3 regions of the Neptunomonas japonica JAMM 1380 genome follow, and region 2 is predicted to be linked to each of the others. Evidence: riboswitches for the same ligand, from Rfam matches in the RefSeq annotation. Region 2 holds a riboswitch; each other region holds the start of a gene.

Region 1 (3,260 bases), 810 kb from region 2:
TGGTCTGTGAGGTTGCGTCCCCAGAGTGTTAGATCCCAGTCTTTGGTTTTGTAACCAACGCGAGCATTTAACAAGGCATAAGCTTCAGACTTTTGGTCGTGACTGTCAGAAAAGTAGTAGATATCTTTGCCTTCAACATCGACCCCTGAAAACCAGCCTTTTCCATGATTGAAATTGGCGCCTATCGTATATTGATAGTTTGGTGACTGTGCTGCATCGCGTCCGTCAAAAGCGGCACTGCTGTCTTTTAACTTGGTATTAAGTAAGCCAAGTGAGCCAAAAAGCGATACTGTTGGGTTTAACTTCCAACGAGCTTCTGCTTCTAAACCGTAGCTATATGCTTCGTCAGTATTATCGACGTAATCAAAAAAGCTGCTTCCTCCGCCGGGGTTGCTAACAACCCGATTTCCTTTTATTTGAGCATCATCGCGTTGTTGGAAAAATAAAGCAATTTGTGTTTGTAAGCTGTTCTCTAGCCAGCTTTTTTTGCTACCAACTTCATAGTTCCAAAGGTATTCAGTATCAAACTCTTTTAGGTTTGCTGGTAGTGAGCTGTCCGCATTAAAGCCGCCTACCTTGTACCCTCGTGAGATCAAGCCATAATAAGTCGTGTTTTGGTTAGCTAGGTATTCTAGAGCCACTCGCCCACCTACTAGCAGCTCATCAGAGCTAGAAGAGGCACCGTCGTTATCACTGTATTTAGATTCTGAATGCTCAATGCGTAAACCTGTTGTTAGCACATAGTTCTCAGATAATGATGACTCAAGCTGCCCGTAGACTGAAAGACGAGAAGTATCAAACTCGCTGATAAAGTCGTTGCCAAGGTATGTATATGTGCGAGCTAAGTCAGATGATCTATCATAATAGTATAAGCCGGTTGCCCATGATGTAGAGCCGTTGAATAGTTCAGAGCCAGGAGCTGATATAAATCTGACTTCAGCGGTTGCTGTTTTGTTGTCGCGTTTATAATTATCAAATGCATTGTAACCCGCAACATGAAAACCATCGTATACCCAGTCTTCATCATAACCATATTCTAGGTTTGAATCTGAGTAGCTCAATGATGTTTCTAATGTGAACGCATCATGTCCTGTCCAGGTAGTTTTAGCGGCTAGGGCTGATGTCTCTTGACGATCATGCCCTGGCTCGTCAGATAATGTTGTGCGGTTATTATCTAATGAAAATGCATCATAACCGTTATCGATATTGGCATAGAATGCTGTTAAATCTACCATTAGGTCGTCGCTTGCTTCAATACGTAGCTTGCCGCGGAACAGGGTTTCATCAATATTGTTGGTATTATCTTTATGCAGGTGGTCGTTCTCGGTAAATCCATCACTTTTGTTACTTTGAAATGCAACGCGGTAACCGACGCTATCATTGATGGGGCCACCTACAGCGGCTGATAGGCGTTTAGTGTTGTACGTGCCTAATGTTGTTTCTATGTGGCCTGTGGTTGTGGTGGTTGGGTCGTTAGAGCGGATATTAATCAGACCGGCGAGGGCATTTGCACCATAAAGTGTTCCTTGAGGGCCACGAAGCACTTCGACTTGCTGTGCATCTAACATATTTGCGGCACCACCAATATTACTCATATCTATGCCATCCATGATGACGCCGACTGACGGGTTGATCGGCCCGATAAACTGGCTACGCTCACCTATACCGCGAATCTGGAAGTATTTCGCATGTGATGCACCGCTGGATGAATTTACGTTAGGTGCAAGGGTTATAAGGTCTTCTAAATGGTCTGCGTTACGTTCTTGAATGACCTGGTCATCAACCACAGTTAAGCTTGTAGGTACGTCTTGAAGGGCAGCCCCGCGAAAGCCGGAGGTGACAACAATTGAGGGTAGCGAGAAGTTATTTCCATCAGCTGCAAAAGAATGGTTAGCTGACAAGATAGCAACGGCAAGCGTAGATTTAACAAACAATGAAGGTTTTAAATTCATACAAGTCTCCGGAAAAAAGCTCAGAGACCCGGTTGAGAAGCGGGAAAATAAAGAAGAAGTATAACTTTCCTATTCCTACGCCGGTATCATCCGGATCAGGTTCAAAGGGTCCGCATTCCATATGCGTCTCAGGCGCAGAGAGCTTAAAACGGCTCTCTTTTTCTGTGCCACCCCTTAGGAACTTACTTAATTAGTAAATTGGCTTGGATTATAACGTTTAGATTAATAAAAGATAGGCGCCAAATATGTGATGTGATTTCAAAGGTATGGATCTTGTTGTTATTAGTGATGAGTGATAGCGTTTTATTAAGTAGCGATGAAGCATTAAAATGAATGTCCATTTTAATGAGAAAGTTACTAAATACTAAGTGAGTGTTCATTTTCATTTGAGATAATGTTAAGTCACTATTAATTTAATTTGGACTTCAAGAATGGATACAGTTTCGGCTGTCAGGGCGGGTAAATGGACCATTGCTGTATTTATAGCTATTGCAATTGTGTATTTATTTATAGGAAATGGAACAAAAAAAGATCGTCAACCTGAAGTGCTTTCCTATACGCCAGAGATGTATGATAAGTGGAGACAAAGGATAGTTGAGCACTCCCGAAAAGGTGATCTTCTTCGTTCCCTTGATCTTATTAAGGAAGGTGAGAGAGAAAGGGTGTTGAATGATTACGATGCCGCTATGCTGCGTAGCCAGCTATTATTTGAACATAAGCGCTTTCAAGAATCTGAATCTGTACTGAAAAGCGTTGTCGCTAAATACCCTTCAAAGGCGGAAGCCTACAATAACTTGTCTATTGTGATGTTCTATCTTGGTAAGCGTTCTGAAGCTATAGATGCAATATCAGCAGCACAAAAAGCGGCTATTGATAATGCTTATATTGCAGGCAATGAAGACAAGCTTATGACTATTGTTGCTGAAAATGATTCCGCATCCTTTATGACTGCCCGCAACTATACTGAACAACTCGTTTACTTATCTGGAAAAGGAATGCCTGTTGATAGCGAAGAGTCAAAGGCCGAGTTAACTAGCCAAAATAATGTGCTGGATTCACTGGTAAAACCAACGAATTTAGACGATCAGGAAAAACAATCGACGCAAATAGAAGCGGCTATGCCTTCCGCTCCATACGGACTTATTGATTTGGGATTGAAAAATGAAGACCTTCTATCTTCTCTTCCACAAAATGTTGCTGAGCTAAAGACCGTAAATGAAGTAGCCGAAGTAGCTGAAGTAGCCGAAGTAGCCGAAGTAGCCGAAGTAGCCGAAGTAGCCGAAGTAGCCGAAGTAGCCGAAGTAGCCG
Region 2 (3,260 bases):
TGCGATAGCGGCTAAGCCAATACTGACAAGTGCTGAATAGCCTATGGCCTTAAAGTCTTTGTTGGACAGATCGCTGTCAAATAAACCGGGTAGCAGCGATAAATAAGGCAAAAGTAGTATCAGCCATGCAGTGCTATAAAGTGATGTAAACCAAAAACGTGCACTAGAACTCTGGTTGGGTCGCCAGTTGTATTGGCTAGATTCTATGCTTTGCCAGGAGACGCCGCCGGATCGTGTAATGAGCCAATAAAGCCCTCCGGCTACAATAAGTTGTGTCCAGGCTAGCGTAAGTGCTTCAGGGATATTGAAATCATATTTAAGTGCCTGATAAATGGCGACTTCTAAGGTTGTCGATTGAGGGCCGCCACCTAATGCAAGAACAACAGCAAAACTGTTAAAGCAAAGTACAAAGATAAAGCAGAGTAATAAAACACTACTGCTTCTTAGTACCGGCCATTCAACAACCCTAAAACATTGCCGTTTACTCAGTTTTAGTTGAGAGGCAAGTTTCCAGCTATTGTCAGGGATTGTCTGTAGTTGTAGGTAGATAATTCTAACGGCGAGCGGCATGTTCATGAAAATATGAGCAATTAAAATGCCTGATAACCCGTAAAGGTTCCATGTGTTCTCGCTAAAGCTACTCAATGCCGTATTAATTGATTGAGTAAGAAAGCCTGAACGACCTAACAATGCAACTAGTCCAGTAATAACAATGAGCGTTGGCGTAACGAAGCAGAGTAAACAAAACGTTAGGAATAGTTTTTTAAAACGCAGCGCTGGCAAAAAATATAAAGCCCGCGCAATTGGTATGGCTATCCCCACAGAGAGTAGGGCGCTCAGTAACGCCTGCTTTAATGTAAAACCAAGAATCGTATAAAAATAACTATCTTGCAGAAGGGAGGTATCAAGCCCTTCGTCACCAAAATTGATGAGTCCATAAAAAGACAGAATAGTCAGTGCGAAAATAGCCGCATAAGCCAACCAATATAAACGCATCAGTTAGCAGTAGAGCGCCATTCACGAATCCAAGATTTACGCTGTGTTGCTATCTGCTGTGGCGTAAAACCGATGCGTTTGGGTTGAATTAGCTCATCAAAAATCTCGGGCAATTCAATTTGATCGACAACCGGAAGCATCCAGTTAGCCGTGGGGATTATGGATTGTGCTTGAGGTGAAATGAGAAAGTTAAGGAACTGCTTGGCGAGCTCAGGATTTTTTGCATACCTTGATATCGCGGCCACTTCAATTTGTGCAACATGCCCTTCGGAAAAAGCGGCGGCCTTGTACTGTATTTTTTCTTCAGTAACGACATGGTAGGCGGGAGACGTGTTGTAACTTAGAACATAGTCGGCATCACCTTCAAGAAACATGCTGTAGGCTTCCCACCAACCTTTGGTGACAGTCACCGTATGTGACGCGAGTTGTTTCCAAGCGTTGGCTGAGTCGTCACCATAAACAGCTTTGACCCAAAGCATGAGTCCTTGCCCTGGCGTGCTGGTGCGTGGGTCTTGATAAATCACTGATGCGTCTGAATCGATTAATGCCTTTAATGAAGTAGCCGGCTGTTCGACTTTATTTGTATTATAAACGAAAGAGAAAAAACCATAATCATAGGGAATAAAGTCCTGATCCTGCCATTGCAGCTCGGATTTTAATCCATTAAGTGCTATGCCATGTGGCTGGACAAGCGATTCACGGCGGGTAACTTCTGTGAGTGAATCATCCAAGCCAAGTAGAACATCTGCCTTGGTTTTATCTTTCTCGATTCGCAAACGGTTTAAAATACTAACGCCATCATCGACTGCAATAAATGCTAGATCACACTGGCAAGACTCTTCAAATGCTGCTTCCAGTTGTGGGCCTGGACCCCACTCAGAAACAAAAGAGTCATAGGTGTATATGGTCAGATCCGCAGCATGTACTGATGTTGCCAGCCCACAGGCAGCGAGTATCGAAAATAGTTTTTTCATTTTTTCCTTTATTCCCTACGCCAGTATTAACTGGATCAGGTTCGACGGGTACACTCTCAGTCAGGCTGCTAGGCCAACGCCCCGATAACAGGCGCTAATATAGCATATCTATAACCTCTCGCTAATGACCAAGGTGACTTTTGAAACAGAGCCAGCTACTTGAAAATATAAATATTCAATTGTCTGTAGATGTGCAATGGCAGCCTTTGTTGCATGCAGGTACGACCAACCAGCTTTATACTGGCAATTATCAAGGGCAAGCCGTTGTTTTGCGCCTCGATACAACAAGGCAAGTATTGGGTGTTTGTCGGCAGCGAGAAGAAAAAGTACTGAGCCTACTCGGCACTAAAGCATGGGCGCCGGAAGTTTTTCAGCAAAAGTTGCCAGATGAAACCCAGTCGGGATGGCTTTTGATGAAGCGTTACACGACATTAGATGATGCGCCTATAGCTGATTTGCACGCTCAGATATTAGCCTGTGTGTCTGATTGGCAGCAGATAAGAAGCATGCCGACATATGATTACCAAGCATTATGGGATGCATATCAGCAAAAAATAAATGATCTAGACAATACCTTGCAAGCTCAAGCGTTACTGAGTTCGGTTTGCGCGCTAATGCTAGAGCTAAATATAACCGCCAAGGTTGAATTATGTCTTGTGCATCATGACCTGCATAAGAGAAACCTTTTGAATAATGTAGGGCAGTTGGTGGTTATTGATTGGGAGTATGCCGGGCTAGGGAATCCTTGGCTGGATGCCGCAGCACTGGTGACAGAGTTTTCAATACCGCATCTAGAGATAGCTTCACTGCCTGCTTTTAGGGATGTCGATTCGAAAGCATTTGAATGCGCAATCAATATTGCGTTACAGGTTAACCGGCAGTTGAGCCTGCTTTGGTATGAGCTTAGTGGGCATAGTGATCAGTGATGACTCTTTCAAAAAGCGCTATATGAGCATTTTCTTGCTGGCAGTCTTGTGAAGTGTTATCTGTATTAGAATCACACTAATAAGGAGAATAGTTATGAAGACTATGAGTTGTAAGCAGTTAGGTGGTGCTTGTGATGAAGAGTTTCATGCTAATTCATTTGAAGAGATTGCTGAGCTGAGTAAGCAGCACGGTACCGAAATGCTTCATCAAAAAGACGCTGCTCATCTTAAAGCGATGGATGAGATGATGCAGTTAATGCAAAAGCCAGACGAAATGGTGGCGTGGTTTGAGGGAAAAAGAAGAGAGTTCGAAGCTCTGCCTGAGAGAGTAGGACCTGTTTGATTACCGCTCAGAAATTAGCGG
Region 3 (3,260 bases), 950 kb from region 2:
AAGGTCTTCTGCAACACCGTTTACCTTTTCTAACGCTTGGTAGATAGGCACGGTACCGATCGGAACAGGAGAATTACGCAAGATCCACTCACGTGTTTCATGAATATTCTTACCTGTAGAGAGATCCATAATGGTATCGGAACCCCAGCGAGTCCCCCACGTCATCTTCGCTACTTCTTCCTCAATAGAAGAAGTCACTGCAGAATTGCCAATATTACCGTTAATTTTCACCAAAAAGTTACGGCCAATAATCATTGGCTCTGATTCAGGGTGGTTAATGTTAGCGGGAATGATAGCGCGACCTTCAGCTACTTCTTTACGAACAAACTCAGGGGTAATTTCGTCCGGTAAGTTAGCGCCAAAACTAAAACCAGGATGCTGTTGCGCAACGATATTACCTTCAGCTTTGGACTTCGCTAATTTCATATTTTCGCGTATAGCAATGTACTCCATCTCAGGCGTCACTATCCCTTGGCGGGCATAGTGCAGCTGAGTAACATTCATGCCTGCTTTAGCGCGAGATGGTTTTCGCGTTAATTCAAAACGCAATTCATCCAAACGTAAATCGACTTCGCGCGCACGACCATATTCAGATGATAATGCGGTTAACTGCTCTGTATCGTTGCGTTCACTAATCCAGCCTGCACGCAATGCATCCAAGCCTTTTCTCACATCTATGTTTGCTTCAGGGTCAGTATAGGGACCCGACGTATCATATACATACAACGGATCATTCTTTTCGCCACCCATACCTGTTGGCGTATCATCCAGAGAAATTTCACGCATCGGCACACGAATATCAGGACGGCTTCCTTCAATATAAACCTTGCGAGACTTAGGAAACGGCTGCACAGAGGCATGATCAACACTGGCATTTTGGCTTAGTAATTTATTATTAGACATAATCCACCCTACTTAGAACTGAACTCTGAAAACAGCCTTAGCTAGTTTTATTCCAGAGCAACGAAAAATGATGCAGAGGACCGTATCCGGTCCCTACTGCTAATGTGTCCGCAGCAGAAATTGCTGCACTTATATAGCTTTTAGCCTCTTTAACAGACTGCTCAACACTTAACCCTTTAGCGAGCCCGGCAGCTATCGCTGAAGACAGCGTACAACCAGTCCCATGTGTATTTTTTGTCTTGAAACGCTCACTCTTAAATTCAAATACCTGCTCACCATTAGAAAGCAGGTCTATCGCGTGATTATGTACAGGTAAGTGCCCACCTTTGAGCAACACCCAAGGAACACCTAGCTCATGAAGTGACTCTAGGATTTGATACATCTCTTTAATAGATTGAGGTTCAGGTAACCCTGTTAAAGCAGCGGCTTCAGGAAGGTTCGGCGTCAAGACAGTAGCCAACGGGAAAAGACGATTTTTCAATAATGAAATAGCATCAGACTGTAATAGTGCATTACCACTTTTTGACACCATGACAGGGTCGATGACCAACGAATTCACAGGAAACTCGCTCAGCACAGAAGCTATCGCATCAATGGTTAGCGCATCACCCAGCATACCTATTTTACAAGCAGCAACATCCAGATCGTCCAATACAGCACGCAATTGTGCAGTAACGATGTCGTTAGGAATGGAGTGAATAGCAGAAATGCCTAATGTATTTTGCGCCGTCACTGCTGTAATAACAGAGGCGGCATACACCTCAAGAGCAGAGAACGTTTTAATGTCAGCTTGTATACCTGCACCACCACCGCTATCTGAGCCGGCAATAGTTAACGCTACAGGCATAGCTGTTGAAGAGCTATGATTGTACATCTCGATTCCTACGCCAGTACTAGCTGGATCAGGTTCAGCGGGTTTTCTCTCAGCCTCAACACAAGGCACCCCGACAAGATTAAAATGAGTCTAAGCGGTTAGTCTCTGACTGTCTACCCCTTGGATAATGAATCTACATTCAATAATTTACTGTTAAAAATAGGACTTTTTCCTATATGAAATCCGGGCCAACTCGCCATAATAACAACGGTGGATCTCCTGTTCATGGAACGAATTCAAGGATGGCCAAGTCAGCGGAAAGGACACAAGGTAGTTAACAGCACGGAAGCCTTTCAACCGCACGGATAATGGAAGCCAAATGAGTAAGCTTTATAAAGGATTTATAAAGCTTACTCGCCCTTTTACACACTATCTCATTAACCATACCCTTTGCACTTAACAGCAACAGGCTAGAATTAATCGCTAACCATTACTTCTTAAATTCGTATTTAAATTCTAATGCCTACTCAGCTGCTGTCTAAGACCACATCTGTTTAACAACTTGGTCCAATGGTATCTGACGCTCACTCGCTATCCATTCCGATAATGCCGCTGCCACATTAGGAAAGCACTTAGGCAGAGGGTTATCTAATTGGAGCCATGCTTCTATTACATCAACACCCAGTTCATTAATAATAGTTGCCAAGCCTAATGACTTCAAAATGCGTGCATTGGACTGCTGTTCAGCTTGACCCTTCATCGGCTTGCTAAGAAATTTTTTCCCATACTGCATAGCCTCACTAGCCAAACCAAAACCACAATTTGAAATAACGCCTTCACACATCGACAGGTCTTTTTCAAAACAATCTCTGCTCAATGGTCTAAATACAACGTTACTTCGCACATACGCTTTATCGATTTTGCTATAAACACGAAATTCATAATCAGGGAAAGCACTAAACCAATAGAACAAAACATCGTTCACTTCATACGGCATATATACCAAGATCATTTTATGTGTAGAATTCGAAGTAAACCTAGCAGGACTAATCAACGGCGGCGCTATCAAAGCGTCAAATGAGTCCCAATGAATACCAACGGCTTGCTTTACTGGCGCAAACAGCTTGATACCCGGCCTGATAAGTCTGGAGCAATAACCATCGGGCAATGCATGTAAAAAGGCGTATTGATGCGCAACCCCCATACTGGCTTTATTCGCCAACTTTGCCGACCACGCTGTAACAGGCTCAAAATCAGAAATAACTAAATCATAGCGGGATACATCTAAAGACCTGACATCACGATATAGCTGAACCAAGTTATTATTTAAAAGCGTTTTGAGCGGTAGTACTTTTGCCCCCTCCCCCATACAGAAGGTCAAGCCTCGTCTGACTGTGTAATCACCAAAACATGCCATATCAAACAATTCTGCCTTAGGCCTGCCACTAAAAAGATAATCTACATCAACACCCACTTCCGCCAAAGCGGGTGCCATAACCCTTGCACGAGCAATATGCCCATTGCCCGTGGCTTGCACCCCATA

Evidence for each region. Region 2 has a riboswitch for thiamine pyrophosphate ahead of thiB (thiamine ABC transporter substrate binding subunit). Riboswitches for the same ligand answer to the same signal wherever they lie in the genome.
Region 1: another riboswitch for thiamine pyrophosphate. It lies ahead of NEJAP_RS08810 (TonB-dependent receptor); the one in region 2 lies ahead of thiB (thiamine ABC transporter substrate binding subunit).
Region 3: another riboswitch for thiamine pyrophosphate. It lies ahead of thiD (bifunctional hydroxymethylpyrimidine kinase/phosphomethylpyrimidine kinase); the one in region 2 lies ahead of thiB (thiamine ABC transporter substrate binding subunit).

Annotation. Positions count from the first base shown of each region.
Region 1 is NZ_AP014546.1:1,875,050-1,878,309, forward strand. Features, by position in the region: gene NEJAP_RS08810 (TonB-dependent receptor) at 1-1,952, opposite strand, end outside; TPP riboswitch at 2,008-2,137, opposite strand; gene NEJAP_RS08815 (hypothetical protein) at 2,384-3,260, shown strand, end outside.
Region 2 is NZ_AP014546.1:2,688,554-2,691,813, reverse strand. Features, by position in the region: gene NEJAP_RS12595 (ABC transporter permease subunit) at 1-996, opposite strand, end outside; gene thiB (thiamine ABC transporter substrate binding subunit) at 996-1,970, opposite strand; TPP riboswitch at 1,966-2,064, opposite strand; gene NEJAP_RS12585 (phosphotransferase) at 2,111-2,896, shown strand; gene NEJAP_RS12580 (DUF1059 domain-containing protein) at 2,991-3,239, shown strand.
Region 3 is NZ_AP014546.1:3,635,606-3,638,865, forward strand. Features, by position in the region: gene thiC (phosphomethylpyrimidine synthase ThiC) at 1-903, opposite strand, end outside; gene thiD (bifunctional hydroxymethylpyrimidine kinase/phosphomethylpyrimidine kinase) at 941-1,777, opposite strand; TPP riboswitch at 1,766-1,860, opposite strand; gene NEJAP_RS17110 (glycosyltransferase family protein) at 2,256-3,260, opposite strand, start outside.